DNA from 4 places in the Streptomyces sp. NPDC014656 genome. Region 4 is predicted to be linked to each of the others. Evidence: riboswitches for the same ligand, from Rfam matches in the RefSeq annotation. Region 4 holds a riboswitch; each other region holds the start of a gene.
What was found. A riboswitch is a leader RNA that binds a small molecule or an ion and turns the genes downstream of it on or off. The one in region 4 is predicted to bind cyclic di-AMP.
Positions count from the first base shown of each region.

Region 1: another riboswitch for cyclic di-AMP. It lies ahead of ACF1ED_RS28665 (M23 family metallopeptidase); the one in region 4 lies ahead of ACF1ED_RS22425 (transglycosylase family protein).
Region 2: another riboswitch for cyclic di-AMP. It lies ahead of ACF1ED_RS09770 (transglycosylase SLT domain-containing protein); the one in region 4 lies ahead of ACF1ED_RS22425 (transglycosylase family protein).
Region 3: another riboswitch for cyclic di-AMP. It lies ahead of ACF1ED_RS01410 (peptidoglycan DD-metalloendopeptidase family protein); the one in region 4 lies ahead of ACF1ED_RS22425 (transglycosylase family protein).

Region 1 is NZ_JBIBZN010000015.1:19,104-26,699, forward strand. It holds gene trmB (tRNA (guanosine(46)-N7)-methyltransferase TrmB) at 1-124, shown strand, start outside; gene ACF1ED_RS28655 (PrsW family intramembrane metalloprotease) at 266-1,603, shown strand; gene ACF1ED_RS28660 (aldo/keto reductase) at 1,613-2,566, opposite strand; gene ACF1ED_RS28665 (M23 family metallopeptidase) at 2,649-3,848, opposite strand; cyclic di-AMP (ydaO/yuaA leader) riboswitch at 3,860-4,011, opposite strand; gene ACF1ED_RS28670 (PP2C family protein-serine/threonine phosphatase) at 4,247-5,497, opposite strand; gene ACF1ED_RS28675 (MFS transporter) at 5,670-6,923, opposite strand; gene ACF1ED_RS28680 (PLP-dependent cysteine synthase family protein) at 6,920-7,596, opposite strand, start outside.
Region 2 is NZ_JBIBZN010000003.1:552,488-560,083, forward strand. It holds gene ACF1ED_RS09760 (phosphocholine-specific phospholipase C) at 1-1,128, shown strand, start outside; gene ACF1ED_RS09765 (hypothetical protein) at 1,147-1,746, opposite strand; cyclic di-AMP (ydaO/yuaA leader) riboswitch at 2,080-2,266, shown strand; gene ACF1ED_RS09770 (transglycosylase SLT domain-containing protein) at 2,271-3,164, shown strand; gene ACF1ED_RS09775 (phosphoribosyltransferase family protein) at 3,158-4,462, opposite strand; gene ACF1ED_RS09780 (universal stress protein) at 4,577-5,491, opposite strand; gene ACF1ED_RS09785 (alpha/beta fold hydrolase) at 5,639-6,403, opposite strand; gene ACF1ED_RS09790 (SpoIIE family protein phosphatase) at 6,618-7,596, shown strand, end outside.
Region 3 is NZ_JBIBZN010000001.1:276,538-284,133, reverse strand. It holds gene ACF1ED_RS01425 (STM4012 family radical SAM protein) at 1-223, shown strand, start outside; gene ACF1ED_RS01420 (STM4011 family radical SAM protein) at 233-1,096, shown strand; gene ACF1ED_RS01415 (SGNH/GDSL hydrolase family protein) at 1,083-1,895, opposite strand; gene ACF1ED_RS01410 (peptidoglycan DD-metalloendopeptidase family protein) at 2,055-3,029, opposite strand; cyclic di-AMP (ydaO/yuaA leader) riboswitch at 3,034-3,191, opposite strand; gene ACF1ED_RS01405 (tyrosine-protein phosphatase) at 3,583-4,404, shown strand; gene ACF1ED_RS01400 (DUF6126 family protein) at 4,445-4,618, opposite strand; gene ACF1ED_RS01395 (helix-turn-helix domain-containing protein) at 4,639-5,268, opposite strand; gene ACF1ED_RS01390 (aspartate aminotransferase family protein) at 5,344-6,729, opposite strand; gene hpnH (adenosyl-hopene transferase HpnH) at 6,740-7,596, opposite strand, start outside.
Region 4 is NZ_JBIBZN010000010.1:56,586-64,181, forward strand. It holds gene eno (phosphopyruvate hydratase) at 1-810, opposite strand, end outside; gene ACF1ED_RS22425 (transglycosylase family protein) at 1,099-1,839, opposite strand; cyclic di-AMP (ydaO/yuaA leader) riboswitch at 1,844-2,020, opposite strand; gene ACF1ED_RS22430 (transglycosylase family protein) at 2,285-3,355, opposite strand; gene ACF1ED_RS22435 (cytochrome P450) at 3,564-4,805, opposite strand; gene ACF1ED_RS22440 (globin domain-containing protein) at 5,282-6,493, shown strand; gene ACF1ED_RS22445 (nucleoside triphosphate pyrophosphohydrolase) at 6,490-7,449, opposite strand; gene ACF1ED_RS22450 (SurA N-terminal domain-containing protein) at 7,476-7,596, opposite strand, start outside.

The DNA.
Region 1 (7,596 bases), on a different contig from region 4:
CGAGAACACCGCCCCCGACGGCGGCTACGCCCCCCGCCCCGACTTCCGGCCCCTCACCCGCTTCGAGGGCCAGGGCCTGGACAAGGGCCACGTCGTGCACGACCTGCTCTTCCGCCGGAAGTAGACCTGCTCCTCCGCCGGAATCAACGGATCTGGGGGGAAGTCCATCGCCCCTGTCGGTGGCGGTCGCTAGGGTCGAGGCGTGTCCTCACCCCTGCCGCCGTCCACGCCGTCCGAGCCGTTCGCGCCGCCGGTCACCGCCTCCCTGCCCGCGCAGGCCGGGCCGCCGGCGGTCGAGAGCCACGTCCCGGTCCGTGACGGGGACGAGCCGTCGTTCGCCGTGGCCGCCGACCGGAGCCAGTGGCGGTACCGGCCCCGGAAGGCCTTCTGGCGGAGCCGGATCGTGCGGGCCGTCGCCCTGGTCACGCTCCTCGCGCTGTGCGCCCTGGTGATCCTGGCGCTGGTGCGCGAGCAGACCGGCACGGAGGGCTTCCTCGTCGGCCTGGGGCTCGCGGTGTTCCCCGTACCGCTGCTCATGGCGGCGTTCCGCTGGCTCGACCGGGTCGAGCCTGGGCCGTGGAAGAACCTGCTGTTCGCCTTCGCGTGGGGCGCGTTCGCCGCCGCCCTGGTCGCGATCCTCGCCAACACCTTCGCCGTCCGCTGGATCGCCACCGCGACCGCCGACCCGGCCTCGGCCGACGACCTGGGCGCCACCGTGATCGCCCCGGTGGTGGAGGAGTCCGCGAAGGCCGCCGCGATCCTGCTGCTGTTCCTCTTCCGGCGGCGGGACTTCCGGAGCCTGGTCGACGGCGTGGTGATCGCCGGCTTCACCTCGACCGGCTTCGCCTTCACCGAGAACATCCTCTACCTCGGCACCGCCTTCGGGGAGGACCAGGACACCGGCGACGGCGGCATCGGCGCGGTCACCGCCGGCACCTTCTTCGTCCGGGTCGTGATGTCGCCGTTCGCGCACCCGCTCTTCACCGTGCTCACCGGCATCGGCTTCGGCCTGGCCGCGCTCGCCCCGCGCGGCAGGCGGCGCAGACCGCGCAAGGTGCTGCTGCCGCTCGCCGGGCTGCTGCTCGCGATGGGCGTCCACGCGCTGTGGAACGGCTCGGCGACCTTCGGCGGCCCGCTCGCCTTCTACGCCGTGTACGCGGTCTTCATGGTGCCGGCCTTCGGACTGCTGACCTGGCTCGCCGTGTGGAGCCGGCAGAAGGAGCTGCGCACCATCGCCGGGGTGCTCCCGGCGTACGCGGCGGCGGGCTGGCTCTCCCCGGAGGAGCCGCTGGCGCTCTCCTCGATGCGGGCCCGCCGCACCGCGCGCGCGGTGGCGTCCCGTACGTACGGCAAGGCGGGGGCGCGGGCGGTCGGGGAGTACGAGTCCTTCGCCACGACCCTCGCCTTCCTGCGCGAGCGGGCCCGCCGGGGCACGGTCCCGGTGCCGGACTTCGCCGCGCGGGAGCAGGAGCTGCTGCACCACCTGTGGGAGCGCCGGGCGACGGCCTCGCCCGCGCTGTCGTACGCGGCGCGGGCGACGGGCCGGGTGTGGGTGCCGCCGCAGTACCTCGACTACGCCGGCTACAACCCGTACAAGGGCTGACCCCGGGTCTCAGGCCGTCTCGGACGCGGCCGTCAGGCGGGCCAGCTCGGCTTCGGTGAGCGTGAGGTCCGCGACCGCGACGAGCGCGGGCAGCTGCTCGACCGTGCGGGCCGAGGCGATCGGCGCGACGACGGTGGGGCGGGAGGCGAGCCAGGCGAGGGCGACGGTCGCGGGCTCGGCGCCGTGGGCCTCGGCGACCTCGTCGAGGGCGGCGAGCACGGCCTGGCCGCGGGCGGTCTCGGCGAGCGGGGAGGCGCCGCGGGCGCGGACGCTCTCGACGGTCCGGCCGGGCCGGTACTTGCCGGTGAGGAAGCCGGAGGCGAGGCCGTAGTACGGGACGGCGGCGAGGCCCGTCCCGGCGGCGGTGTCGAGGAGCGGGCCCTCGTACGTGGCGCGCGAGACGAGGTTGTACTGGGGCTGGAGCGCCACGTACCGCGCGAGGCCCTCGGCCTCGGCGAAGTCGAGGGAGGCCCGCAGCCGCTCGGGGGAGATGTTGGAGGCGGCGACGGCCCGCACCTTGCCGTCCCGCACGAGCTGGTCGAGGGCGGTGACGATCTCCTCCACCGGCACGGACTCGTCGTCGAAGTGGGTGTAGTAGAGGTCGATGTGGTCGGTGCCGAGGCGGCGCAGGGACTCCTCCGCACCGGCCTTGATGGTGGGGGCGCTCAGGCCCTTGAAGCGGGAGTGGCCGCCGACCTTGGTGGCGACGACGATGTCGGAGCGGTTGCCGCGGGAGGCCAGCCAGCGGCCGATGATCGTCTCGGACTCCCCGCCCTCGTTGCCCTCGACCCACTCGGAATAGACATCGGCGGTATCCACGAAATTGCCGCCCGCGGCCGCGTAGGCGTCGAGGACGGCGAAGGACCGCTCCTCGTCGGCGCTCCAGCCGAAGACGTTGCCGCCGAGGGCGAGCGGGAAGACGCGCAGGTCGGAAGTGCCCAGCGGGCGCAGGGGTGAGGTCATGACGACCCCAACCACCTGCGCCGCCGGGCGTATTCCGGTCGGGGAGCCTGAACCCCGGCCGGAAGAACTCCACGGTTCGGGGTCAGACGGACAGGCCCTTGGAACGCAGCCACTCCGCCGGGTCGATGCCCGAGCCGTCGGGGGTGTGGACCTCCATGTGGAGGTGCGGGCCGGTGACGTTGCCGGTGGCGCCGACGCGGCCGATGGTCTCGCCGGTGGTGACGGTCTGGCCGGCGGCGACGGTCATCGAGGAGAGGTGGCAGTACCAGACCTCGGTGCCGTCCTCCAGCTCCAGGACGATGCGGTAGCCGTACGAGCCGGACCAGCCCGCCGACTTGATCGTGCCGCCGTGCACCGCCTTGAGCGGGGTGCCGGTGGGCGCGGCGAAGTCGAGGCCGGTGTGGTAGCCGGAGGACCACATCGAACCGGACTGCATGTAGGTCGAGGTGAGCGTGTACGAGGAGAGCGGCATGGAGTAGCTGGCGGCCAGCTTGGCGAGCCGCTCGGCCTCCGCCTTCTCGGCGGCGATGCGCTCGGCCTCGGCCTTCTCGGCGGCGAGCCGCTCCGCCTCCGCCTTGGCCTTCGCCTCGGCCTCGGCCTTCGCGGCGGCGTCCGCCTGGGCCTTGGCGTCGGCGGCGGCCTTCTCCGCGGCGGCCTTCTCGGCGGCCAGCTTCTCGGCGGCGACGGCGGCCTGCTGCTGCTGTTCGGCCTGCTGGAGGATGCGGGCGCGCAGGGCCTCGCCGGCGTCGGCGGCGGAGGCGGTGCGCTCCTCCGTGGCGGTGGCCGCGCCGGCGGCGGTGTCGGCCGGGGCGTTGTACGTGATCGAGGTCAGCGGCTTCGCGGCGGCGCCGCCCGCCGCGACCGGCGCGGAGTCCCGCGCCGGGGCGGTCTCCTCGTCGTCGCCGAGGAGGTCGCCGAAGCCCGGCAGGTCGTGGGCGTCCGGCAGGCCCAGGTCGGGGAGGTCCGGGAGCGAGATCGCGACCGGGGGCTTCTCCTGCGCGGTGGCGAGGCCGCCCGCGCCGACGGCGGCGATGACGCCGACGCCGAGGACGGTGGAGGAGCGGGCGAAGTTGGAGCGCTGCTTCACGACGCGGTGCCGGCCGCCGGAGCGGTTCTCGGCGCGCAGGGAGCCCTCGGTCGGGTTCCACTCGCCGGGCGCGGGGGTGAAGGAGGCGGTGTCGTACGCGTCCGGCGCGAAGCCGTCCGGGTCGTCCGCTCCGACGGCACCCGGGCCGCCGAACGGTTCGAAGGGGGCACCGGGTACGGGGGTGTTGGACGCCACGGAGGCGCGCTCCTTTCCTTCCTTCTCGCCTACCGGGTTAGCTGACGGGTTCGGAGCAGGAAGGTCTCCTACGGGCGTGTTCGCACGGGGGGTGTGCGAGGGGCCCGATTCACCCCAAGGGTTGGTTCCCCGGTTCCCTTGCGGGATTCGGCGCGTGCGCACGGAGCCGTCTCTTGCGACGGCTGGGACGACCGCGCTGCGTTATCGAACGTTAATAGACACGACGGTCCGATTCCAAGCCGTTCCCCTTGATCATTCATTGAATTGGCAGGAATTCGCCCGAGTTGAGCCCCCTTCAGTGAGGCACGGCCAAACCCGCCGGATCTGACGTTATGTCAATTGTTATCTCTGCGGCACCTGGTGACCACACACGGTGACGGCGCTCTCCCGGGCCCCGGTCAGTGGGGCGCCGGCCCCGGCGGCACCACCGGCATCGTCCGCCGCCGCTCCGGCGCCCCGGCCGCCGGCCGGCTCACCGCGAGCAGCGCCATGTCGTCCGTCGAACCGCCGCCGGTGTGCCGCCGCACGTCGTCCACGAGCGCGTCGAGCAGCTCCTCCGGCCCCGGGAAGACCGCCCCCGCGAGCCGGGCCGCCGGATCGTAGAAGACGCCGTGCCCGTCCCGCGCCTCCGACAGGCCGTCCGTGTAGAAGAGCAGCGTCGCGCCCGGCGGGTACGGCCGCTCGTCGGCCCGGTCCGGCCAGACCGACAGCTCCCCCATCCCGAGCGGCAGCGCCGGCTCGGCCGGCTCGGCCGCCTCCAGGCGCCCGTCCCCGTACAGCAGCAGCGGCGGCGGGTGCCCCCGGTTCACGATCCGTACGACCCCGCCCTCGCGCGGGACCTCGGCGATCACCGCCGTCGTGAACCCCTCGAAGGCGTCGAGCCCCTCGCGCCGGGTCCCCTCCCGCGTGAGGGCCCGCTCGAGCCGCTGCGCCACCCCCTCCAGGGTCGCCTCCTGCTCGGCGGCCTCCCGGAAGGAGCCGATGACCACGGCCACCGCCTCCACCGCGTCCATCCCCTTGCCCCGCACGTCCCCGACCACCAGGCGCACCCCGTAGGGGGTGTCCTGCACCGCGAACAGGTCGCCGCCGATGAACGCGTCCGCCTGCGCCGCCTCGTACCGCGCCGCGCACTGCAGCCCCGCGATCCGCTCCGCCGGCATCGGCAGCACCGCCCGCTGCGCCGCCTCCGCGATCACCCGCGCCGAGGCGAGCCGCTCCCCGCTGCGCCGCACCACCAGGTTGACCAGCATCGCCAGCGCCGAGACGGTCACCACCGTCAGGGTCTCGGTGAGCGAGGGCACGTCGGAGAGCGTCCGGTTGTAGGCGTGCAGCCCGACCGATGCGAGGATCGCCGCGATCCCGGTCAGCAGGGTCGTGAGCCGGGAGAAGAACGGCGCGGCGATCAGCGGGGCGGCGGAGAAGAGCGGCGCCGCCGTGTAGGCGGGTGGGGTGAGCAGGTCGAAGACCACCCCGCCCACGATGATCAGCGGCGGCAGCGCCCGCAGGAACCTCCGGGCGGCCCCGTAGGGGGCCGACGAGGGTTGCGGCTCGCGCCCGTAGAGCCCCTGGGGCACGGCGGAGCGGACGGCGCGACCGCCGGGCCGCTCGCCCCGCCGCCCACCGCCCGCCGCTCCCCGAGGCTGCGCCACCTGAGTACTCCTGACCGGTCGGGGCCCGCCACCGGGCCGTGCGGGCCGGGCCGGGACCCGCGACCGCACACCCTCCAGGGTCCCCGCCCCGGCGCCGGGCGGCGACCGGCGGGGGGCCGACCGGCGTACGCGAGCGGCGCGCGGACGGGTCCGGCGCCGTGGCCGCCCCCGCTCACTCCGTACGGAGCCGCCCGCCCCTCCCCAGCGCCGCGACCGCCGCCGCGCAGCCCAGGCCGACGGCGCAGAGCGCCAGCCACGGCACCGCCGTCCAGCCCGTGACGTCGAGCAGCACGCCCGTACCGAGGTTCCCGAGGGTGATGCCGATCCCGCACACGGTGTTGTAGAGCCCGTAGTGGGTGGCCACCCAGCGCCCCCGGGAGAGGGCGACGACGGTGTCCATCTCGTACGGGTAGAGCACCGCGTTCGCCACCGCGAGGACCGCCGCGCACAGCAGCAGCGCCGGCGTGCCCCGGCCGAGCGCGGCCGGCAGCAGGAAGGCGCCGCCCATCAGCGCCAGGCCGAGGACGAGGCTCCGCTCGCGGGAGAGCCGGGCCGCGCACCAGGCGGTGATCCGCAGCTGCCCGGTGAGCGCGACGAGCGCGGAGACCACGAAGAGCGCGGTCGTCACGCCCGTGCCGCCCGCCGCGAGCGGCAGCGCCAGGTAGACCTGGAAGGAGAGGACGTACGAGCCGGTCATGGCGAGCGAGAAGAGCCAGAAGACCCGGTTGCCGAGGACGGTGCGCAGCTGGCCCCGGGTCCCGCCGTCCCCGCCGTCCCCGCCGTCCTTCCGCGGCGGCCGGCCGCCGCCCGCCGAGGCGGGCAGGTGCCGCAGCTGGACGAGGGTCAGCCCCAGGAAGAGCAGGGCCGCGACCAGGCACGTCAGCCGGAACGACACCCCGGTGAGCGCCACCCCGGCCAGCGGGCCGAGCAGGATGCCCGCCTGGTAGTAGGCGTTGAACAGCGCGAAGGCCTCCACCCGGCGCTCCTCCCCCGCCTCCGCCGCCAGGCACGCGCGGACGGCCGGGTTGAAGAGCGCGCCCGCGAGGCCGGTGGCGAGCGAGGCGGCGATCAGGAACGGCAGCGACTGGGCGAAGGCGAGCGCCCCGAAGCCGACGGTCCGCAGCGCGCAGCCGGCCACGATGAGCGGCTTGAAGCCGAGCCGGTCGGCGAGCGCCCCGCCGACGAGGAACATGCCCTGCTGGGAGAGGTTCCGGACGCCGAGGACGAGCCCGACCGCCCAGGCCGCCATGCCGAGCCCGCCGGACAGATGGGCGGCCAGGTAGGGCATCAGCATGTAGAAGCCGAGGTTGATGGTGAGCTGGTTGAGGAAGAGGAGCCGGACGGCCGGGTCGAAGCTGCGGCTCCGCTTCCACGGCCCGCCGGACGGCGGGACGGTCCCGGCCGTGGTGCCCGTGGTGGTGCTCAACGCGCCGCCCCCGCCCACCGGTCGGCCGCCGTCCGGTCCAGGACCCTGCGGGTCCAGGCCTCGACGCCCTCCGGCCCCGCGTAGGCGGCCGGTTCGTCGCGCACGGGTCCGTCGAGGAGGCCGTGGGCGGCGCAGTACGCGTCGTTGAAGACGGTGTCGAAGTAGCGCTGCGGGCCGTCGGGGAAGACGGCCGCGATCCGGGTCCCCCGCGGGCGGGTGCGGGCCAGCCAGCCGGCCACGAGGGCGACCGCGCCGACGCTCCAGCCGCCGGTGGCGTACTGGCGGGCGGCGAGCCTGCGGGCCGAACGGACCGCCTCGGCGGGGGCCACCCAGTGGACCTCGTCGAAGGCCGCGTGGTCGACGTTGGCCGGGTGGATGGAGGAGCCGAGCCCGCGCATCAGCCGCTCCCCGGCGGGCAGTCCGAAGACGGTGGAGCGGATCGAGTCGACGCCGACGAGCTCCAGGGCGGGGCTGCTGGTGGCGCGCAGCGCGCGGGCGATGCCGGCCGAGTGGCCGCCGGTGCCGACCGCGCAGACGAGGACGTCGATCCGGTCGAGCTGTCCGGAGAGTTCGGCGGCGAGCCCGGCGTAGGCGGCGGGGTTGTCGGGGTTGCCGTACTGGTCGGGCCACCAGGCGCCGTCGAGATGGGCGAGGAGTTCGGCGACCCGGTCCT
Region 2 (7,596 bases), on a different contig from region 4:
CCTCCCGGCGACGGCGCCCACTTCGTCGACCTGGTCTACCGCGCCCTGACGGCGAACCCCGAGGTCTTCGACTCGACCGTGATGATCCTCAACTACGACGAGAACGACGGCTTCTTCGACCACGTGCCGCCGCCCGTCGCCCCGCCCGGCACCCCGGGCGAGTACCTCGACGGCGCACCGATCGGCCTGGGCTTCCGGGTCCCCATGCTGGTCATGTCGCCGTGGACGCGCGGCGGCTGGGTCAGCTCGGAGGTCTTCGACCACACCTCGGTGCTCCGCTTCCTGGAGACCTGGACCGCCGCCCTCGGCACCCCGGCGGCCTGCCCGAACATCAGCGCCTGGCGGCGGAAGGTGACCGGCGACCTCACCGGCGTCTTCGACTTCGCCCATCCGGTGTACGGGGTCCCCGCCGGCCTCCCGTCGACGGCGAAGGTCATCGGCATGTCCACCTGCGGCCCGCTCCCTAACCCCGTGCCGCAGAACAACGCGCTGCCCGTCCAGGAGTCCGGCACCCGCCCGGCGCGGGCCCTGCCCTACCAGCCGAACGGCAACCTCGACCGCTTCGAGTTCGGCGCGGCGGGCAAGATCCTCGCCTGGTTCTCCATGACCAACCAGGGCCCGCAGGCCCGGCGGGCCGCCCACTTCTCGATCCACCCGCACCAGCACCGGGACACCGCGGCCTGGCAGTACACGGTCGACCCCGGGGCCACCGCCACCGACTACTTCAACATCGGACTCGGTTCGGGCTCGGGGAAGTACGACCTGTCGATGATGGGCCCGAACCGCTTCCTGCGCCGGTTCGTCGGCGACGCCTCCAAGGCCGGCAGGGCGATCGAGGTGGCGGCGCGCTTCGCCGCCGGACCCGGCACCGGGAAGACGGCGATCTGGTTCGCGCTGACCAACGCCTCCGCCGGTCCGGTCACCTTCACCATCCGCTCCGACGCCTACCGCGCGGACGGTCCGTGGACGTACACCGTCCCGGCGGGCTCCACCCGCGAGGACCACTTCGACGCGGTGGCGCACCAGGACGGCTGGTACGACTTCACGATCCTGGCCGACGTCGACGGCACCTGGTCGCGCCGCTACACCGGCCACATCGAGACGGGGGCGCCGAGCGTCACCGGCTGACCGCTCCGGCGCGCGCCCTCACCGCCCGGCCAGGGCCGCGCGCCGGATCGTGGCGTCGAGGAGCCCGAGCGCGTCCTGGGCGGTGCGGCCCGGGGCGCGGTTCCAGGGGCCGATGAGCCCGTGCCACCCGCGGGACCTCAGCTCGGCCATGATCCAGGCGCCGGCCTCGTTCATGGTGGACGCGCTGCCGTGGCCGAGCCGGTGGGCGGCGAGCAGGGCGCCGCAGAGACACCGGGCGCCCCGCGCGTCGCGCAGCTTGTACGGCGTGTTCTGCCAGCCCCATTCGGTCAGCACCCGGCGGGCGTAGGCCAGGTGGACGGAGGGGCGCACGTCGGAGCGGCCGATCCCGCGCCAGACGTGCAGCCGGTCCGGGAGGACGGCCCCGATCCGGCCGGGCAGGGGGCGCTCGGCGGGCGGGACCGGAGGCAGCGCGCCGAGCGCGTCGGCGACCAGCCGGTCCACGGGGACGGTGAGCAGGCTCCGCCACGCCTCGGGGGCGGGAGCGGGCGGCGGCGGGAGCGCGGACGGGAGCAGGTGCTCCCGGGCGGCGCTCTCGTAGAGGCGGGCCGCCTCCCGGTCGAGCGCGTCGGGGTCGCGCAGCAGGGCAGGGGATGACATTCCCCCATCATGAGCAGGAAATGTCTGGTTTGCGACTTATGTACCGCTCGTGTCGACCACCCCTTCCGTCGCGCGAGAATGATGCATTACGCCGCAGAATTCCCCGAAATGCATGAGCCGCCCTATTCGGACATTGCACACCTCGTGACGCGACTCACTTTCCCCCGGCCCGCGGCACTCCCCCTTCCAGCACGAGCCGTGTGCCGCAAGGGATTCCCCGGGGCGCACCGGAACGTTCGATCTTGAATTCCACCGATTCGATCTCCACCACCCCTTTTCCCGCGCATTCGCATCTTGTTCCCGCCCGCATTTCTCGCCTACGGTCACCTCCATTCGAGCGGATCGCCGAATCCTGCCACCGCCCGAAAGACCTCCCATTTCACCCGACGGCAGGAGCGGGGGACCCACCACACCGCCGGTCCGGCGCCACCGGAACGGCTCGGGGTGAAGCCGCGTGCGCGCGGCCGGACAGCTCCAGTCCGAACCCGACAGCTCACCTCGCAGGCGCCGGAGAGGAAACCGCCATGGCCGCTCACGGCAAGCACCGCCGCCCCCGACGCCGCCCCGTCTCCCGAGGTCTCGCCTTCGCGGGCACCGGCGGAGTCGCCCTCGCCCTGCCGCTGGTCGTGCCCGCCGCGGCCGGCGCCGCACCCCTCCCCGAGTCCGCCGCGCCGGCCGCCGCCGTCGCCGCCCCGACCGTGCGGACCGCCGCCGTCACGAAGGCGCCTGCCGCTCCCGCCGCCACCCGCGCGTACACCGTGGTGAAGGGCGACTCGCTTTCCCTGATCGCCCACCGAAAGGGAATTCAGGGCGGCTGGCAGTCGCTTTACCAGGCGAACAGGACGGCCGTGGGTGACAATCCGTCACTCATTCACCCCGGTCTCGAACTGACGATTCGTCGGGATTCCGCGAAGGCCGCTCCGGCACCCGAGCGGACGGCACCGAAGAGCGCCGCGAAGCCCGCCTCCGCCGGTTCGGCCGAACGGGCGAGCCGCTCCTCCGCCCGCGCGGCGGTCCCCGCCGTGCAGACCCAGACCCAGACCCAGGCCCGGCCGGTCGCCGTCCGGGCCGCGGCCCCCGCCGCCGCCCCGCGGTACGGCGACAACCTCGACGGCTGGATCCGCGAGTCGCTGGACGTCATGGCCCGCTACGGCATCCCCGGCTCGTACGACGGCATCCTCCGCAACGTCATGCGCGAGTCCTCCGGCAACCCCCGCGCCGTCAACCTCTGGGACTCCAACGCCGCGAAGGGCACCCCCTCGAAGGGCCTGCTCCAGGTCATCGACCCGACGTTCTCGGCCTACCACGTGCCGGGCACCTCGCTCGACCCGTACGACCCGGTCGCGAACATCACCGCCGCCTGCAACTACGCGGCCGACCGGTACGGCTCCATCGACAACGTCAATGGCGCCTACTGATCCCGCCCGTTCGCGGCCGCCCCGAAGTGGCCGGTGAACCAGTCCGCGGCGAGCGCCGCCACCTCCTCCAGGGCCCCCGGCTCCTCGAAGAGGTGGCCGGCGCCCGGCACGACCTCCAGCCGGTTCTCGCAGCGCAGCAGCGCCCCGGCCCGCCGGTTGAGGTCCAGGACGAGCCCGTCGCTCCCGCCGACGACCAGCAGGGTCGGGGCCCGGACCTCAGCGAGCCGCTCCCCCGCCAGATCCGGCCGGCCGCCCCGGGACACCACGGCGGCCACGTCATCGCCCGGTTCCGCCGCCGCCCACAACGCGGCGGCGGCGCCCGTACTCGCCCCGAAGTAGCCGCGCGGCAGGCCCCCGGTACCGGACCACCCGGCCGACCAGGCGGCGGCGCGGCCGAGCCGCCCGGCGAGCAGCGGGGTGTCGAAGACCCGCGCCCTGTCGGCGGCCTCGGCCTCCGTGAGCAGGTCGAAGAGGAGCGTCCCCAGCCCCGCCCGGTTCAGGGCCTCGGCCACCGCGCGGTTCCGGGGGCTGTGCCGGCCGCTGCCGCTGCCGTGCGCGAAGAGGACGAGCCCGGCCGCCCCGTCGGGCAGCGCCAGGTCACCCGGCAGCACCGGTCCGCCGGCCGGGATCCGCACCGCCGTGTGCCGGACCACCGGGCCGTGCGCCGCCCGGCTCCGGTCGAGCCGGTCCACCACCTCGGCGTCCGGCGTCTGCCCGAACTCGCGGTAGAACTGCCCGACCGCGTGGAACCCCTCCGGGGTGTGGACGGCGACCGTCTCGTCGGCCTCGCCCCCGAGCCGGTCCGTCCAGCCGTACGGCGCCACCGGCACCGCCAGCACGATCCGGGCCGCGCCCCCCGCGCGCACCGCGCGGCAGGCGGCCAGCGCGGTCGCGCCGGTGGCGAGCCCGTCGTCGACGACCACCACCGTCCGCCCCTCCAGCGGCACCGGCCGACGGCTGCCCCGGTAGAGCCGGGCCCGCTCGGCCAGGACGGCCCGCTCCCGCTCCTCGACCGCCGCCAGGTCCCGCTCGGCCACGCCCGCGTCCGCCACGATCCGCTCGTTGACCACCCGGACGCCGCCCTCCCCGATGGCCCCCATGGCCAGCTCGGGCCGGCTCGGCACGCCCAGCTTCCGCACCAGGCAGATGTCCAGCGGCGCGCCGAGCGCCTCGGCCACCTCGGCCGCCACGGGCACGCCGCCGCGGGGCAGGCCGAGGACGACGACGTCACGCCCCTGGAGATGGCCGAGCCGGGCGGCGAGCTGCCGTCCCGCGTCGGCACGGTCGGCGAAATACATGGCACGCCGCCTTTCCGATGGGCGAACCCCCGCGGCGAGAGGGCCGTCCGGCCCGCCCTCCCCCTCCAGGGTCCCACCGGGCCGGGCCCCGGGGCCCGGCGGGCGCGTCCCGCCTCAGCCCGCGGCGTCGCGCACGACGGCGACGGGGCACCGGGCGTGGTGCAGGAGGGCCTGGCTCACCGAACCCAGCAGCAGCCCGGCGAAGCCGCCGCGCCCCCGTGCGCCCATGACGACCAGCTGGGCGTTCTCGCTCTCCTCCAGCAGGACCTCCCGGGGGCGGCCGCGCACCAGCCGGGGTTCGGCCTCGACCCCGGGGTGGCGTCCGGCGGCCCGGGCCAGCGCCGCGTCGAGCACCCGGGCCGCCTCCTCGTGCACCTGCTCGGCACTGTGGAAGAGGCCCGTGAGGTCCCCCGGCCCGGAGCGCGGGGTCCACGCGTGGACGGCGACGAGCCCGGCCCCGCGCACCCGCGCCTCCGTGAAGGCGAAGTCGACGGCCGCGTCGGAGTCCGGGGAGCCGTCGACCGCCAGGAGCACCGGTCCGTCGGGCTCGCCCCGGCCGCGCACGACGAGGACGGGACACTCGGCGTGGGCGGCGAGGTGGACGGCGACCGAACCGAGCACCAGACCGCCGAAGCCGCCGGTGCCCCGGCTGCCGACGACGACCAGCTCGGCGCCCCTGGAGCGGGTGGCGAGGACCACGAGCGGTTCGCCGGAGATCAGCTCGCCGGAGACCTCGGTGTCCGGGGCGACCGCCCCGGCCCGGGCGACGGCCGTGTCCAGGACGATCTGCGCCTGCCGCCGCAGCCCGCTCTCGGTCGGCCCGTACACGGAGGGTTCCAGGTCGACCCGGAACAGCGGCCAGATGAAGGCGTGCACGACGACCAGCCGCGCACCGCGCCGTCCGGCCTCCCGCGCCGCCGCCTCGACCGCCCCGAGCGCCGACGACGAGCCGTCCGTCCCGACGAGGACGAACGGCCCGCCGGCCGTCGTGGTCTCCGGTGCCGCCGCCCGTTCCTCGCTGCGCCCCATCGCTGTTCCTGCCTTCCGGTCGTGCTCCGCCGATCGCGGGTGCCCTCGTGATCGAGTACACCCGTCGACTGCCCGCCGGGCGGGGCGCCACGCGGACCGGAAGTCCCGCACGGCCCCGCGGAAGGTCCCGGCCGCGGACCGCGCGGGTCAGGCCGCGAGGAACGCCTCGATGGCCCGGGCCAGGTCCTTCGGGGTCTCCTCCGGCGGGTGGTGCCCGGCGTCGGCCAGGACTTCGAGGCGGGCGTTGGGGTACCAGCGCAGCCAGGTCGCCTCCATCGCCTCGGCGCCGAGCGCCGGGTCGTGCGCGCCGACGACCAGCAGCACGGGCGTCGGGTTGTCGCGGACCCGCTCGTGGAAGTCGGTGCCGGACCACGAGTCCAGGTAGGCGCGGAAGGCGGCCGCCGAGGAGCGGCTCACCGAGCGGTCGACGACCGCGTCCAGCCACGGGCCGGTGTGCCGGCCGCCGGTGGTGTGGTCGATGATGACCCGCCGCAGCGCCGGGTCGTCGGCGGCCCCGGCGAACAGCCGCCGGCTGTCCTCGTCGAGCGGGAAGCCCGCCGCGGAGACCGGCGAGATCCCGACGATCGAGCGGACCCGGCCGGGCGCGTCGAGCAGCATCAGCTGGGCCGCCTTGCCGCCCATGGAGTGGCCGATGACCGAGAAGGAGTCCCAGCCGAGGTCGTCGGCGACCGCCAGGGCGTCCGCGGCGACCTCCTCCATGGTGTAGGCGCCCTCGGTGTCCCAGGCCTCGCCGTAGCCGCGGCAGTCGAGGAAGGCGTAGCTGCCCGCCGCCTCGTCGAGGTGGGCGCGGAGCGGGTCGAAGCTGCTGCGGTCGCCGAACCAGTTGTGGAGGACGAGGGCCCTCCCCGGGCCGTCGCCGTGGACGTCGTACGGAAGGACCCGACCGGTCATGCTGCCCCCTGCGCGAGGTGGTGACGAGAGTGGTGGTCACGCCCGCGGCGCGCTCACGGCGGCGGACGACGACCGAGTGTGACGGCCCGGAAGCTCCGGGTCAACAGGCCGGGAGCCGTGTGGGCGACGTCTACACGCGCGCACGCGCGCGCGGCACCCGCCACGCGCGCGTGCGGGCCGCCGGGCGCCGGGGCCCTCGGGACCCGGTGCCGGGATGCGGCGGGTTTCACGGCGGGCGCATCCTGACTGTGTGACCCCGCACGGCCCGCCCCCCGGCACCCCGCCGCAAGCCCTGACGCAGGCACTGGCGGAGGCGGCCACGGACGCCGTGGAGGCGGTCGCCGGGTACGCCGGCGGGGTGTACCTGCGCTCCGGCACGGAGGGCCTGCTGCGGCTCTCGGTCCTGGCCGGGCTGCCGGGCGAGCTGTTCCGGCCCTGGTCGCGGATGCACACCAACCGGCCCTTTCCGGTCGCCGAGGTCCACCGGTCCGGGCAGTCGGTGCACCTGTCGGACGTCGAGGAGTCGATGCGGCGGTTCCCGCAGCTAGTGGCGAGCCTCCCCTTCCCGTTCGCGTCGCTGTACTCCCCCGTGGCCGCCGGCCGGGAACGCTTCGGGGTCCTCGTGGTGCTGCGGCCCCCGGCGCCGGGCCTGCCGGTCGGCCCGCGGGACCGGGAGCGGATGACCCGCGCCGGGCTGCGGCTCGGAAAGGTCCTCGCGGAGCTGGAGGCGCGCGGGACGGGCGTGCGGTGGCCCGGCGATCCGCTGTGCGTGCAGCTGCCGTCGGGCGCGGTGCCGCCGGTGCGGTTCGGCTCCTTCGACTGGGACCTGGCGGCCGGGACCGTGACCATGGACGACGGGCTGCGGTCGATCCTCGGCGTGGCCGGCCCGTCGCCGATGCCCATCGACGCGCTGACCTCGCGGCTCGAACCGGAGGACGGCTTCGCGCTGTGGGCGGCGGCCCGCCGGACGGGGTCCGCGGACGGCCGGGGCTCAGTCCGCCGGCTGCGGCTCAAGGGGCCGGACGGCGGGCTGCACCTGCTGGAGGTGTCGGCGCGCTCCCGGTTCGTCGGGGCCGACGGCCACGGGCACCTGACGGGCGCCCTGGTGGACCTGGGCACGGGGCTGGTCGGTTCGGACGCCACGGACCGGCTGCCGCGGGCGATCCTGGCGATCGACCGGCTGGGCCGCGTCA
Region 3 (7,596 bases), on a different contig from region 4:
GGGCATGGAGCTCGCCGGGTACGAGAAGCGGTTCGGGTCCTCGGTCCACGAGGACTTCGGGACGGAGCTCGACCGGTTCGCGGAGCGGGGCTGGCTGGACGGGGCCGCGCCGGACGGGCTGCTCAGGCTGTCGGCGGAGGGGCTCGCGCACTCGGACGGGCTCGGCCCCGAGCTGTTCTCCCCGGACGTGCGGGCCGCGATGGCCGCGTACGAGCCGAAGTAGGGGCGGACCGTGGACCTGACGCTGCTGTACCGGGGGCCGCTCGCCTCCTGCGACTACGACTGCCCGTACTGCCCCTTCGCCAAGCGCCGGGACTCCCCGGAGACGCTGCGCGCGGACCGGGCGGCGCTGGAGCGGTTCACCGGCTGGGCGGCCGGGCAGACCGGGGACCGGCTGCGGATCCTCTTCACCCCCTGGGGCGAGGGCCTGGTCCGCTCCTGGTACCGGCGGGCCATGGTGGAGCTGTCGCGGCTGCCGCACGTGGAGCGGGTGGCGATCCAGACCAACCTGAGCTGCCGGACCTCGTGGCTGGACGGGGCGGACCTCGGGTCGCTGGCCCTGTGGTGCACGTACCACCCGGGCCAGACTCCGTACGACCGCTTCCTCGGCAAGGCGCTCGACCTGGCGGCCCGGGGCGTCCGGTTCAGCGTGGGCGTGGTGGGGCTCCCCGAACACCACGGGGAGGCGCTGCGGCTGCGGGCCGCGCTGCCGGACCACGTCTACCTGTGGGTGAACGCCGCCGAGGGGCACGCGTACACCGACGCGGAGGCGGCGGCGTGGACCGGCCTCGATCCGCTCTTCCCCTACAGCCGCCGGCCGCACCGGTCGGCGGGGCTGCCCTGCCGGACCGGCGAGTCGGTGGTGTCGGTGGACGGCGAGGGGACGGTGCGGCGCTGCCACTTCGTCCGGGCCGAGCTGGGCAACCTGTACGACGGCTCGTACCGTGCCGCGCTGCGGCCCCGGGCCTGCCCCCTCGCCGTCTGCGACTGCCACATCGGCTACGTCCACCTGGAGTCGCTGCCGCTGTACGACGTCTTCGCCGGCGGGGTCCTGGAGCGGATCCCCGCCGGCCGGACGGACGCTACAGGGGCATGAGGTCGGGGCGCTTGGCCTCGACGTGGTCGCCGGAGCTCTCGCCGCGCAGCCGCCGCCCGATCCACGGCACCAGGTACTCGCGCGCCCAGTGGATGTCGTCGCGGCGGACCTCCAGCGGGCCCCGGGCGGGCAGCGGGGGCCACGCCTGGTCCGGGTCGGCCGGCACCGGCAGGCCGAGGACCTGGGCGGCGCGCAGCGCGACCCGGGTGTGGCCCTCGGGCGAGAGGTGCAGCCGGTCGTCGTCCCAGGCGCGCCGGTCCTGGACCGACCGCAGCGACCACAGGTCGAGGACCGGGCAGTCGTAGCGGTCGGCGATGGCGCGGACGTGGGCCGTGTAGGTGGCGATCTTGCCGCGCAGGTGCTTGAGCACGGGCACGTCACGGGTGTCGAAGCCGGTGGTCACCATGACGGTGCCGACGGCGGAGGTGAGGTCCCGCACGGCCCGCTCGAAGCGCTCGGCGACGTCGTCGGGGTCGGTGCCGGGGCGGATGATGTCGTTGCCGCCCGCGCAGAAGGTGACCAGGTCGGGGGCGAGCTCCTTCGCCCGGGGGACCTGCTCGGCCACGATCTGGTCGAGGAGGCGGCCGCGGACCGCCAGGTTGGCGTAGCGGAACTCCTCGGGGTCCGGCAGCTGGTCGGCGAGGAGCACCGCGAAGCGGTCCGCCCAGCCGACGTAGGTCCCGTCGGGTCCCGGGTCTCCGACGCCCTCGGTGAAGCTGTCACCGATCGCCGCGTACGACCCGAATCCCCCGACCGCCCCGAACACGTTCTCGTCTGTTGCTCTCGAATCGTCTGCCACGAAAGCACATCCTTCCTTTTCGGATGTGACCTACGCGACCGTAAGGAAGGGTTGACGGCAGGTGACATATGCCACCGATAAAGAATTTGCCAAGCCGGAATAGGGCGAAGGCCCGGCACCAGGGTGCCGGGCCTTCGGACGGCCGTGGGGCCGGACGGGTCAGATCGAGACGCCGTGCTGGCGCAGGTAGGCCAGCGGGTCGATGTCCGCGCCGTAGCTCGGCGAGGTGCGGATCTCGAAGTGCAGGTGCGGGCCGGTCGAGTTGCCGGTGGAGCCGGAGAGGCCGATCTGCTGGCCGCCGCTCACCGACTGGCCGGCGGAGACGGCCAGGGAGGAGAGGTGGGCGTACTGCGAGTAGTTGCCGTCGGCGTGCTTGATGACGACCTCGTTGCCGTAGGCGCCGCTCCAGCCGGCGGAGACGACCGTGCCGGCGCCGACGGCGCGGACGGTGGTGCCGGAGGAGGCGATGAAGTCGGCACCGGTGTGGTAGCCGGAGGACCACATGGAGCCGGAGGCGCGGTACGGCGTGGAGACGCCGCCGGAGACCGGGGCGACCCAGCCGGAGGAGGCGGCCTGCGCGGAGGAGCCGGAGGACTGGGCGGCGGCCGGGGCGGCGGCGCGCTCGGTGGAGCGCGAGGCGCGGGTCTGCTCGCCGGCGGGCGCGGCCTTCTTCGTGACCTTCGCCTTGGCCTTGGGAGCGGCCTGCGCGGGGGCGGCGGCCTTGGGGGCGGCGGCCTTGGCGGTGTTCTTGCCGCCGAGGGTGAGCTTCATGCCCGGGAGGATGAGCGAGGGGTCCTCGCCCACGACCCTGCGGTTGTCGGCGTAGAGCTTCTGCCAGCCGCCGTCGACGCCGTGGTCGGCGGCGATCTTGGACAGGTAGTCGCCGGCGACGACGGAGTACGTCGTCGGGGTGGCGGCCCGCGCGGCCGGCGCGGCGGCGGCCTGGGCCCGGACCTGCGCGGCGGCGGTCACCACGGCGCCGGAGGCGGCGGCCGGGGCGGCCTGCTCGGCGGCGTGGGCGCCGGTGGCGCCGATGAGCGGCAGGGCGACGACCGCGCCGCCGGTGCCGGCGGCGACGAGGCCACGGGTGAGGAGGGTGGACTTCTTGCGGCGGTGCTTACCGTTCGCGGGCATGGCGAATTCCTCTCCGGCGCCTGCGAGGTGAGCTGTCGGGTTCGGACTGGAGATGTCCGGCCGCGCGTCCACGCGGCTTCACCCCTAGCCGTCCTGCGTCGCGGGACCGGCGTACTTCCCTGGGTCCCCCGCTCCTGCCACGTCGGGATGGGATCGAATTCCGGGCGGTGGCAGGACTAGGCGGTCCGACCGGATTGACGGCGACGCTAGACGAGCGGGGTCGGCGCGAACAAGCCGCGGAATTCCCCGGGCATTCCGGGGCGATCTTCGGGCCCGGAATTCCGGTCACCCTCCGTCGATGACGATCCCTCGAATCCCTTTTCAGGGAGGGTGGTTGGACCGGGCGGTCGGGCACGATCCGTCACCTCTATGACCCTGCTCACGCACGGAATCCCATCTCCCCCTCAACCAGGGCGCCTTACGCCAAGTCACACGAATACGGACAGATCGCCCATTACCGGCCAGGGGGGTGCGCCGCGCCCCGCGCGCCGGGATGATTGCGGGGGGAACCGACCTCGTCCCGGTCCCCCGACACCTACCCCCAGGAGCATCCGTGACGCAGCAGTTGCCGCAGGTCCAGCCCCTCGAACCCGGCGAGCCCGAGCTCGCGGAGGTCCGCAACTTCCGGGACGTGGGCGGCCTGCCGACCACCGACGGGCGGACCGTCCGGCCCGGCGCCCTCTTCCGCAGCGGCCACCTCGCCGACGCCACCGAGTCCGACGCGGCCTTCCTCGCCGGCCTCGGCCTGCACACCATCTTCGACTTCCGCAACGCCGCGGACGCCAAGGTGGAGGGGCCGGACGTCGAGCTCCCGGGCGTACGGAACGTGAACATACCCCTGAGCGACCCGGCCGACGGCAAGGAGTTCTGGCGGATGGTCCGCGAGGGCGACCTCGACACGCTGCGGGGCCTGCTGGGCGACGGCAGGGCGGCGGAGCGGATGACCTCCTCGTACCGCCGGATGGTCGTGGAGCGGACCGCCGAGCACAGCCGGGTCCTGCACTCGCTGGCCGGGGAGTCCGTCCCCGCCCTGATGCACTGCGCGGCCGGCAAGGACCGCGCCGGGCTCTCGATCGCGATCACCCTGCTCGCGCTGGGCGTGGAGCGCGCGGCCATCGAGGCGGACTACGTGAAGTCCGACGCCCCCCACCGCCGCTACAAGGTGCGCCGCAGCCCCACCGCCCGGGACGCGATGACGCCCGAGGTGATGGAGCTGCTGAGCCCGCTCTTCGACGCGCGGGTGGAGTACCTGCGGGCCGCCTTCGAGACGATCGACGCGACCTGGGGCTCCGTCGACGCCTACCTCTCGGAGGGGCTGAAGCTGGCGCCCGGGACCCGCGAGCGGCTGCGGGAGCGGTTCCTCACCGAGGCGTGAGCCCGCGCGCCCCGGCCGCCGCCGGTCCCGGCCGCGGCGGCTACTGGTTCTGGCCGCCGAGCATGAAGAGCAGGTAGAGGAAACCGGCGAAGAGGTGACCGGCGATCAGGTAGGCGAAGAGGCGGAGCACCAGCCCCTTGGGGAACTTCCCCTCGCCGCGCTCTTCGCCGGTGACCGCTGCGGACTTCACGGACTTGACTGACTTCTCGGACATCTCGGCCAACCCTTCGGGGCTCAGCGGGGGTGCGGGGCGCCGCCGCCCAGGCACAGTTCGGCGGCGGGGCTCTGCAGGAGCGTGTGGACGAACAGCACCTCGGCGCCGGCGCGGCCGGCCGCGCCGATCCGGTGCGGGGTGAGCGAGTCGAAGTGCGCGCTGTCGCCGGGGTCGAGGAGGTGCACGGTCTCGCCGAGGGCGAGCCGGACCTGTCCTTCGAGGACGTGCAGCCACTCCTCGCCGGGGTGGACGCGCACGATGTCGGCCCGGGTGGCGTACGGCACGTGGACGCGCAGGCACTGCATGGCCCGGCCGGCGCCGCCGGCCTGCCGGTAGACCCAGCCGTCGGCCTCGACCGGATCGGAGCGGCCGGCCCGGATCACCGGGTCGCGTTCGGGCGGGGCCTCCCCGAGCAGCTCGGCGACCGTCGTACCGTAGATACGGGCGAGGGCCAGCAGCATCGGCAGCGAGGGCTGCCGGTTGCCGGTCTCCAGGCGCGAGAGGTGCGCCGGGGAGAGTCCGGCCCGCTGGGCGGCCGCCTCCAGGGTGAGCCCCCGGCGCCGGCGCAGGGCCCGCAGCTGCGGGGCGACGTCCGGCATGGCGTCGGGAGCGGCGGTTTCCGGGGCGGAGCCCCGGGGGACGTGGTCCATGGGTCCATTCCGCCAGGAACGTGCCTCTGGGGCAAGTTTCTTGCCCCAGAGGCAAAAACCGCGGCGGGCGGCGGCTCAGCGCTGCGCGACCGCCTGCTTGACCAGCGTCTTCCCGAAGTCCCAGAGCAGCCCGCCCCCGCCGTGGGCGTCCTCCATGACCGCCGTGAAGGCGGTGACGAAGCGGTCCACGTCCGCCTCGTCGATCACCAGCGGCGGGATCAGCTTGATCACCTCCAGGTGGTCCCCGGAGACCTGGGTGAGGATCCGGTGCCGCTGGAGCAGCGGGACCACCACCATCTGGGCGAAGAGCCCCTTGCGGGCCGTCTGGAGCATCGCCCACCGCCCGCGCAGCCCCAGCGAGCTCGGCCGGCCGAACTCGATGCCGATCATCAGCCCCCGGCCGCGGACCGCGTGCAGCAGCTCGTAGCGGGGCACCAGCTCCTCCAGGCGCCCCTTCAGGAGCCCGCCGACCCGCCGCACGTGCGCGACGGTCCCCTCGGACTCCATCACCGACAGCACCGCGAGCCCCGCCGCCATCGCCTGGGCGTTGGCGCCGAAGCTGGCCGAGTGGACCAGGACCCGGTCCATGGACGAGTAGACCTTCTTGAAGATCCAGTCCTTGCCGAGGGTGGCGCCGACCGGCACGTAGCCGCCGGAGAGCGCCTTCGCCACGCACACCAGGTCCGGCTCGACGCCCTCCTCGTGCTGGTGGGCGTAGAAGTCGCCGGTCCGGCCGAGGCCGGTCTGCACCTCGTCGGCGATCAGCAGCGCCCCGTGCCGGTGCAGCAGCTCCTGCGCGGCGGCGAGGAAGCCGGGCGGCGCCTCCTGCACGCCCTTGCCCTGGATCGGTTCGACCACGAAGGCGGCCACGTCGCCCTTGCGGAGCTCGCGCTCCAGGGCGTCGAGGTCGCCGAGCGCGATCGGCGTGTCCGGCAGCAGCGGGTCGAAGCCCGCCCGGAAGCCCTGCTCGCCGTTGACGGAGAGGGCGCCGGTGGTGAGCCCGTGGAAGGCGTGGTCGCAGTAGACGACCCTGGGCCGGCCGGTGGCGTACCGGGCGAACTTCAGGGCGGTCTCGACGGCCTCGGTGCCGCTGTTGCCGAAGAAGACCCGGTCGAGGTGGGGGCTGTGGGCCAGCAGCCGCTCGGCGAGGAGTCCGGGCAGCGGCGGGCAGTCGAAGCGGGTGAGGTCGGGGAGGTCCGCGTCGAGGACGTCGTGCAGGGCCCGGCGGACGACGGGGTGGTGCCGGCCGAGGCCCATGACGCCGAAGCCGGCGAGCATGTCGAGGTGGTCGTTGCCCTCGGCGTCCCAGAAGTGGGCGCCCTCGGCCCGCTCGTAGAGCTTGTCGAAGCCGATGGTGTGCAGCATCCGCGGCAGCTGCGGGTTGAGGTACCGGGCGTGCAGCCCGTACCGCTCCCCGCCGCGCTCGGCGAGCAGCGCCCGCAGGTCGAAGCCCTCGGTCATGGCCCGCCCCTCAGCTCCCCGAGACGGTCTCGCGGACCGCCCGCAGCGACTCCTTGAGCGAGCCCATGGTGGCGAGCACGGCGGTGGGTTCGTAGCCGCAGTGCGCCATGCAGTTGGCGCAGCGCGGGTCCTTGCCGCGGCCGTACTTGTCCCAGTCGGTCTCCTCGACGAGTTCGCGGTAGGTGGGGACGTAGCCGTCGCTCATCAGATAGCAGGGGCGCTGCCACCCGAAGAGGGAGTAGTTGGGGATCGCCCAGGCGGTGCAGGGGAAGTCGGCCTTCCCTTCGAGGAAGTCGAGGAAGAGCGGCGAGTGGTTGAGCCGCCAGCGGCGCCGGTTGCCGCCCGCGAATGCCTTCCTGAAGAGTTCCCTGGTCTGTTCGACGCCCAGGAAGTGTTCCTGGTCGGGGGCCTTCTCGTAGGCGTAGGCGGGCGAGATCATCATCTCGTCGACCTGGAGGTCGTCGTTGAGGAAATTGAGCACCTCGATGATGGTCTGCGGGGTGTCGGTGTTGAAGAAGGTCGAATTGGTGGTGACCCGGAATCCGCGCCGCTTGGCCTCCTTGATCGCCGCCACGGCCTCGTCGAACACGCCCTCCTTCGCCACCGATTCGTCGTGGCGTTCGCGCAGTCCGTCGATGTGGACGGCGAAGGCGAAATAGGGGGACGGGGTGAAATCCGCGAGCTTCTTGCGGAGCAGCATCGCGTTGGTGCAGAGGAAGACGTATTTCCGGCGGGCGACCAGCTGGCGCACGATCTCGTGGATCTGGGGGTGCATCAGGGGTTCGCCGCCCGCGATGGAGACCATCGGGGCGCCGGACTCCAGGACGGCGCCGACCGCCTGGGCGACCGGCATGCGCTGCTTGAGGA
Region 4 (7,596 bases):
CTCCGTCATCTCGGCGGCGGAGCGCTCCTTGCCCTCGAAGAGGTACTTGCCGTCCTTGTAGAACTCGGAGGCGGCGACGTCCAGGGCGAGGGCGACGTCCTTGCCGGGCACGTAGCCGGCCTGCTTGATGGCCTCCAGGATGAGGTCGAGCGCCTCACGGTTGGAGCCGAGGTTCGGGGCGAAGCCGCCCTCGTCGCCGAGGCCGGTGGAGAGGCCCTTGGTCTTCAGGACGGACTTGAGGGTGTGGTAGACCTCGGTGCCCCAGCGCAGCGCCTCGGAGAAGGACTCCGCGCCGATCGGGGCGATCATGAACTCCTGGATGTCGACGTTGGAGTCGGCGTGCGACCCACCGTTGAGGATGTTCATCATCGGAACGGGCAGCAGGTGCGCGTTCGGGCCGCCCAGGTAGCGGAAGAGGGGGAGGTCGCTGGCCTCGGAGGCGGCGTGCGCGACGGCGAGGGAGACGCCGAGGATGGCGTTGGCGCCGAGCGACGACTTGTCCGGGGTGGCGTCCAGGTCGAACATGGCCTGGTCGATCAGGCGCTGCTCGGTGGCGTCGTAGCCGACGAGCTCCGGGCCGATCTGCTCGATGACGGCGAGGACGGCCTTCTCGACACCCTTGCCGAGGTAGCGGTTCTGGTCACCGTCGCGGAGCTCCAGGGCCTCGAACGCACCGGTGGAGGCACCGGACGGCACGGCAGCACGGCCGGTGCTGCCGTCGTCGAGGCCGACCTCGACCTCGACCGTGGGGTTGCCTCGGGAGTCCAGGATTTCCCGGGCTACGACGACGTCGATGGACGGCACGAGCATCTCCTTCTGGGATGTGACGCTAGGTGTGACGCATGGGTCGCAAGGTCTCGTTCGCCTTGCGACAAGAGCCTAACCGGCTCCGGCGCTCCGGCCAGCCGACCGCCCGTCCCCTGGGACGAAAAAGGGCCCAAGAGCATGCAGCAGGGGACGAAAGACCCGGTATCTACTGGACAGTAACGGCAGAACCCCGGTCCGGAGCCACGGGGGAAGGGGCTCGGGACCGGGGTGGTCACCGCGGGAGGGTCGCCGGGCACCGGTGAGCCGCCGGACTCACGGGTGCCGCGGGGCTCACTTCAGGTGGAGCTGCTGGCCCGGGTAGATCAGGTCGGCGTTCTCGACGACGTCCTTGTTGAGCTCGAACAGCTTCGCCCAGCCGCCCTCGACGCCCTGCGCCGTGGCGATCTTGCTGAGGGTGTCGCCGGCCGTGACCTTGTACTCGCCGTCGCCCTTCTTGACCGTCTTGCCGGTGGGGGTGGTGACGGTCTTCTTGGCGGCGGCCTTCGGGGCGGCCTGGGTGCTCCGCTGCGGGGCCTGGCGCTGCTCGCTGCGGTTGGCGGGCTGCTCGGCGGAGCGCTTCGGGGTGCTCTGCTGCGGGGCACTCTGCTGCGGAGCGCTCTGCTGCGGAGCGGCCGCCTCGGCGGAGCCGCCGTCGTAGGAGGCGCCGGAGAGGCCCACGCCGCAGCTCGGCCACGCGCCCTTGCCCTGGCCCGCGAGGACCTTCTCGGCGACGGCGATCTGCTGCGACTTGCTGGCCTGGTTGGCGGTGGGGGCGTAGGCGGTGCCGCCGTACGCGGCCCAGGTGGAGGCCGAGAACTGGAGGCCGCCGTAGTAACCGTTGCCGGTGTTGATCGACCAGTTGCCGCCGGACTCGCACTGGGCGACGCGGTCCCACTCGGAGGCGGTGGCGGCCGAGGCGGTGCCGGCGGCCATCAGCGGGGCGGCGACGGCCGCACCGGTGACGCCGACGAGGGCGACGACCCGAGTGGCCTTGGAGGGACGGCGGCGCTTGCCCGTGCCGGAGAACAGCATGGAGTTTCCTCTTCACCGACGCCTGTGAGGTGAGCTGTCGGGTTCGGGCTTGAAGAGTTCGCCCGGCCGCGTGTCCTTGCACGCGGCTTCACCCCTAGCCGGACGTCCGGCCGTCTGTCTCAACGGCCGGGACCGGCGCAAACCTTGGGTCCCCCACTCCTGCCTGCGGCGCTTTCGCGACGACAGTTCCCGACGGCCGACGGCAGGACTCGGCGTTTCGGTCGACGGGGCCCGCGGTGGCGAGCGGTGACGACCGTAGACACACAGGTGCTCGAAGTTCAAAGAGGCTCACGACGGACAAAACGCCCTTACTTGCACTCCATCAGGCCCCGTTTGCGCAGGTGGGGCCTGACGGAAGCAAAGTTTGCGGACGTGACACGCCAGTTGGGACGAAGAGACCCATGTCTCACTTTCCCAAAATCGGACATACGCCCCTGAAACGGCCTCACTTCTCCAGCGGAGGGGCCGTCAGCTCAAGGCTCTGACCAGGGAGGATGAGATCCGGGTCGGCCCCGACCGTCCGACGGTTGGCGTCATAGAGGGCGTCCCAGCCGCCGGCGAGGTCGTTCTCCCGCGCAATCTCCGACAGGCTGTCACCCGGCCGCACGGTGTAGGCGTCACTTGCGTCCGTGTTGACGGCGGTTGAGGAGACCTTGTCCGCTGCTGCGGCATGACGACCGGATTCCACGTGCGTGTCCGTTACGTCGGTTTCCTCCGGGGCGGCCTCGCCCCGGTGCTTGCCCGAGCCGGGCGTGGCCGACGACACGTCAGTCCCGTCCGCGGCCCCGTCCGTACCGGGGGCCACGGGGGTGGTGGGCGCCAGGGGGGTCTCCGAGGCGTCCGGGGGCGTGACGGGGGTACCGGGGGCGCCGGGCGTGCCCGTGGAGGCGTCCGGAGCGTCCGGCGCGGTGCTGCCGGGGGCGGTCGGGGCGGTGTCCGCCGGCGGCGGCGTGGCCGTGCCGGTGCCCGTGGGGGCCGGGGTCGTGGCGGAGCCGGTGGGCGCGGTGGGCGTGGCCGGCGCGGCGGGCTTCGCCGGGGTGGTGACGGCCTCCGCCTCCTCCGTGGCCCCCGCCGTCTCCTCGCGCGCCTCGGGCGTCCGCTCCGGCGCCGTGGAGGCGGCCGTGCCGCCGGTCCGGTTCGACTCGGGCGCCACTCCGCCCTCGTCCTCCTGCTGGACGGCGGGGCCCGGCTGGACGCCGGTGGCCCTGCCGTCGTTCTCCAGGCCCGCGATGGGGGCGCAGGTGGCCCAGTCGGTGCTGCCGGAGGCGAGCGCCTTGTCGGCGATCGCGATCTGCTGGGCGCGGCTGGCGAGGTCCGGGCTGGGGGCGTACGCGAGTCCGCCGTGCCGCTCCCACGCCTCCTGGGTCATCTGGAGGCCGCCGTACGCGCCGTTGCCGAAGTTGGCGCTCCACTGGCCGCCGGACTCGCAGGCGGCGACCCGGTCCCAGGTGGCCGCGTCGGCGGCGGAGGCGGAGCCGGTGGCGAGCAGCGGCAGCGCCAGGGCGGATCCGGTCACTCCGGCGGTGACGACGAGCGCGGGAGCCTGGCGGGGTCGACGGTGTCGTCCGTTTCCGGAAAGCATGTCGGGGCCTTTCGCGTGACGGCGGGGACTGCGGGGACGGCCGGGGTGGGGCCGAACGTTGGCGCGAACGTAGCCGCATTCGAACGTCCGTCACAAGTCGATGGCTTCGCGATCACGCGAAGATCACATTTCTGACGCGACGTCACCCGTCCCGCAGGGGTGCGGAAGGGGTGAACTCCACCGGAAGCGTGCGCAATCCCCTCATGATGAGACCGCCGCGCCACCGGAGTTCGTCCGGATCGGCGCCAAGTCGCAGGTCCGGCAGGCGGGTCAGCAGGGTGGCGAGGGCGGTCTGCCCCTCCAGGCGGGCGAGCGGCGCGCCCAGGCAGTAGTGGATGCCGTGCCCGTACCCGAGGTGCTGGTTGTCGCCGCGGGCGAGGTCGAGGGCGTCCGGGTCGCCGAAGCGGTCCGGGTCGCGGTCGGCCGCCGCGAGGACGACGAGGACCGGGTCGCCGGCCGGGATCGCCTGCCCGCCGACGGTCAGGCCGGTCGTCGCGTACCGCCAGGTCGCCAGCTCGACCGGACCGTCGTAGCGGAGCAGTTCCTCGACGCCGGTCTCCAGGAGGCCCCTCTCCCCGGCGGCGAGCGAAGCCTGCAGGAGGGCGCGCTGCTCCGGGTGGCGCAGCAGGGCGTAGGTGCCGTTGCCGATCAGGTTGATGGTCGTCTCGAAGCCGGCGAAGAGCAGCACGAAGCACATGGCGACGGCCTCGGCCTCGGTGAGGTGGTCGCCGTGGTCGGAGGCCCGGATGAGTCCGGAGATGAGGTCGTCCTCCGTCCCGTCCTCGCCCAGGTGCTCGCGCTTCCGGTGGATCAGCTCCGCCAGGTACCCGCGGATCTTCTTCACCGACCGCGCGACCCCGCCGCGCGGCCCGCCGCCGTGCCGGATCATCATCCCGGCCCAGTCGCGGAAGTCGTCCTGGTCCTCGGCGGGCACCCCGAGCATGTCGCAGATGGCGTAGATGGGCAGCGGGAAGGCGAACTCGTGGATGAGGTCGGCGCTCCCCCGTGCCGCGAAGTCGTCGATGAGCCGGTCGGCGAGCTCCTGCACACGGGGCGCGAAGGCGGCGACCCGGCGCGGGGTGAAGGCCTTCGAGACCAGCCGCCGCAGCCGGGTGTGGTCCGGCGGGTCGATGTTGAGGAGGTGGGTCATCAGCCCGGCGCTGCGCTCGCCGGGGATGCCGGTCTTGCCCGGCTCGGCGTGGTGGACCGGGTTCTTGGAGAGCCGCTGGTCGGCGAGGGCCTGCCGGGCGTCCGCGTACCGCGTGACGAGCCAGGCCTCGACGCCGCTGGGCAGCGTGGTCCGGCGCACGGGCGCGTGCTCCCGCAGCCAGGCGTACGCCGGGTAGGGATCGCTCGCGAACTCCCAGCTGAACAACTCGGGCACGGGCCCGCCACCGGACTCACCACCGGAACCGCCCTCGGACCCGCCGCCGGGCCCGCCAAGGCCGCCACCGGGTCCGCCCTCGGGCCCGCCATGGCCGCCACCGGGTCCGCCCTCGGGCCCGCCACCGTGGCCGCCACCGGAACCGCCCTCGGGCCCGTCGTCGGGTCCGCCGCCGTGGCCGTCGCCGGGTCCGGCCTTGGCCTCTCCGCCGGATCCGCCGCCTCGACTGCCGCCGGGCCCTCCCTCGGGCCCTCCGGCGGGTCCGGTCGCGTCGCCGGAGGCGGGGCAGGAGGCCGGGGCGGAGCCCGTGCCGGGCATGCCGGGCGTATCGGATGTGTCGGGTTCGGCGGGCATCGGGGCGGGTCCTTCACTCACTCCCCGACCGTACCGTCCGCCCTCCCGCGCCCCGCCGGCCGACCTGACGTGATCACCGCCCGGTGATCACGCCGTGACGGCCCGTGCCCTACATTTCCGGCGTGGACCTCCCCTTGCTCAGAAGCACGTTCGCGGTCGTCGAGAGACGGGCCGAACACGCCGTCACGTACTTCTACTCGCACCTCTTCTGGCGCAACCCCGGCGTGCGTGAGCTCTTCCCCGAGGACATGGTCCCGCAGCGCGACCGGCTGTTCGCCGCCCTCACCCACGTGGTGACCGGCCTCGACGACCCGGGGCTGCCCGCCTATCTGGGGCGGCTCGGCCGCGACCACCGCAAGTTCCTCGCCACCCCCGCCCTCTACGCGGCGGTCGGCGAGAGCCTGCTCGCCGCCTTCGCGCACACCGCCGGGTCGACGTGGACGGTCGAGGCGGAGAAGGCGTGGTCGGAGGCGTACGGCCTGGTCGCCGACCTGATGCTGCGGGGCGCGGACGAGTCCGCCGCCGCCGGGGACCCGGCCTGGTGGGACGCGGACGTCGTCGGCCACCGGCGGCACGGCGACGACCTGGCCGTGCTGACCCTCCGCCCCCGGCGGCCGTACCCCTATCTCCCCGGCCAGTACGCCGGCGTCAGCTCGCTCCGGGTCCCGCGGGTGTGGCGCACGTACTCGATCGGCAACGCCCCGCGCGAGGACGGCACGCTCGACCTGCACGTGAGCCGGATCCGCGGCGGGGCCGTCTCCACGGCCCTGGTGGACGGCGTCCGGCCGGGCGAGACGCTGCGGCTGAGCGCGGCGGGCGGGGCGGCGGTCTCGGGGACGGCCCCGGGCGGGCTCCGCACCTATATATGCGCCGGTACGGGCTGGGCGCCGGTCAAGGCGCTCCTGGAGGAGGCGGCCGCGTCCGACCCGCGGGCCGAGGGCCGGATCTTCGCGGTGGCCCGCTCGCGGGAGTACCTGTACGGGCGCGAGGAGCTGGACGCGCTGGCCGCGCGGCTCCCCGGCCTGAGCGTCACCTACATCACCTCGGCCCCCCGCCACCCGCGCGACCAGGCGACCGAACGCCTCCTCACCGCGCTGCGGACCTGCGGCCGCTGGCCGGACCACGACGTCCACCTGGCCGGGCCGCCCGGCTTCCTCGCCGAGGTCTCCGAGGTCCTGGCCGAGCTGGGCGCCGACCCGGCCCGCACCCGTCACGACGCCCTCCCCCCGGTGGGCCGCTTCACCGCCCGCCCCGCTTCCCGCGCCGAATGGCTCCTGGAGCCCCCCGCGATCCGCTGGCACGACCCGGCGGCCCGCGCCCCGCGCGACCTCTAGAGGCCCTCCGCCGCCCTGATCGCGTCCCGGTAGGCCCGGGCCGCCGCGCGCAGCGCCGCCTCCGGGTCCACGCCCTCGGCCTCCGCGCGGGCCGCGAGGGCCAGCAGTTCGTAGCCGACGCCCTCGCCCTTTGGCAGCGGGGCGTCGAGGCCGGCGGTGCGGACGCGGCTCGCCAGCTTGGCGGCGAGGGCGAGGCCGGGCTGGCCGACGGGCACGCCGTCCGTGAGGGACTCCCGGCGCTTCTCGGCGGCCTTGGTGCGCAGCCAGTGGGCCCGGACGTCCTCGGGGGTCTCGGCGGTCTCGTCGCCGAAGATGTGCGGGTGGCGCTGGATCAGCTTCTCGATGAGGGCGGCGGCCACGTCGTCGACGGAGAACGGCTCCTCGGCGTCCTCCTCGGCGATCCGCGCGTGGAAGACGACCTGGAGGAGGACGTCCCCCAGCTCCTCGCGCAGCTCGTGCCGGTCGCCGGCCTCGATCGCCTCGACGAGTTCGTACGACTCCTCGATGGCGTACTTCGCGAGGCCCTGGTGGGTCTGGAGCGAGGACCAGGGGCACCGGCGGCGGATGACGTCCATGACCTGGACGAGGTCGAGGAGCCGGGCGCCCGGGAGGTCGTACGAGCCGGGCAGCAGCTCCAGGTCGGGCATGGCGGTCCGGCCGGAGCTGGCGAGCCGGGCGAGCCCGTCGGTGAGGGCCCGGTCCCCCTCGCCGGAGGGCAGGACCAGGACGGTACGGCCTCCGGCGCAGGCGGCGACCAGCTCCTCGGCGGTGGGGCGGACGTGCTCGACGGCGACGCCCGCCTCCCGCAGGTACGGCAGCTGGGGGTGGTCCTCGTCGGGGCAGAGGACCCGGTCGGCGGCCCGCAGCGCCTGCCAGGCGGGCCAGGACAGCAGTCCGGGCGCCACCCGGTGGCTGGCGGTGAGCAGGACGACGCGGCCGGGGTTCTCGGAAGTCACCCTCCGAACCTACCCCGGGCGCGGGATCAGCCCGGAAGCTGCTCCGGGCCGGCGGCGGCCGGGTCCTTGGTGACCTCGACGAGCCAGGGGGCCGTGTCGGCTCCGGTGTCCAGCTGGACCTTGGTGTCGTCCCAGGCGCCGTAGCGG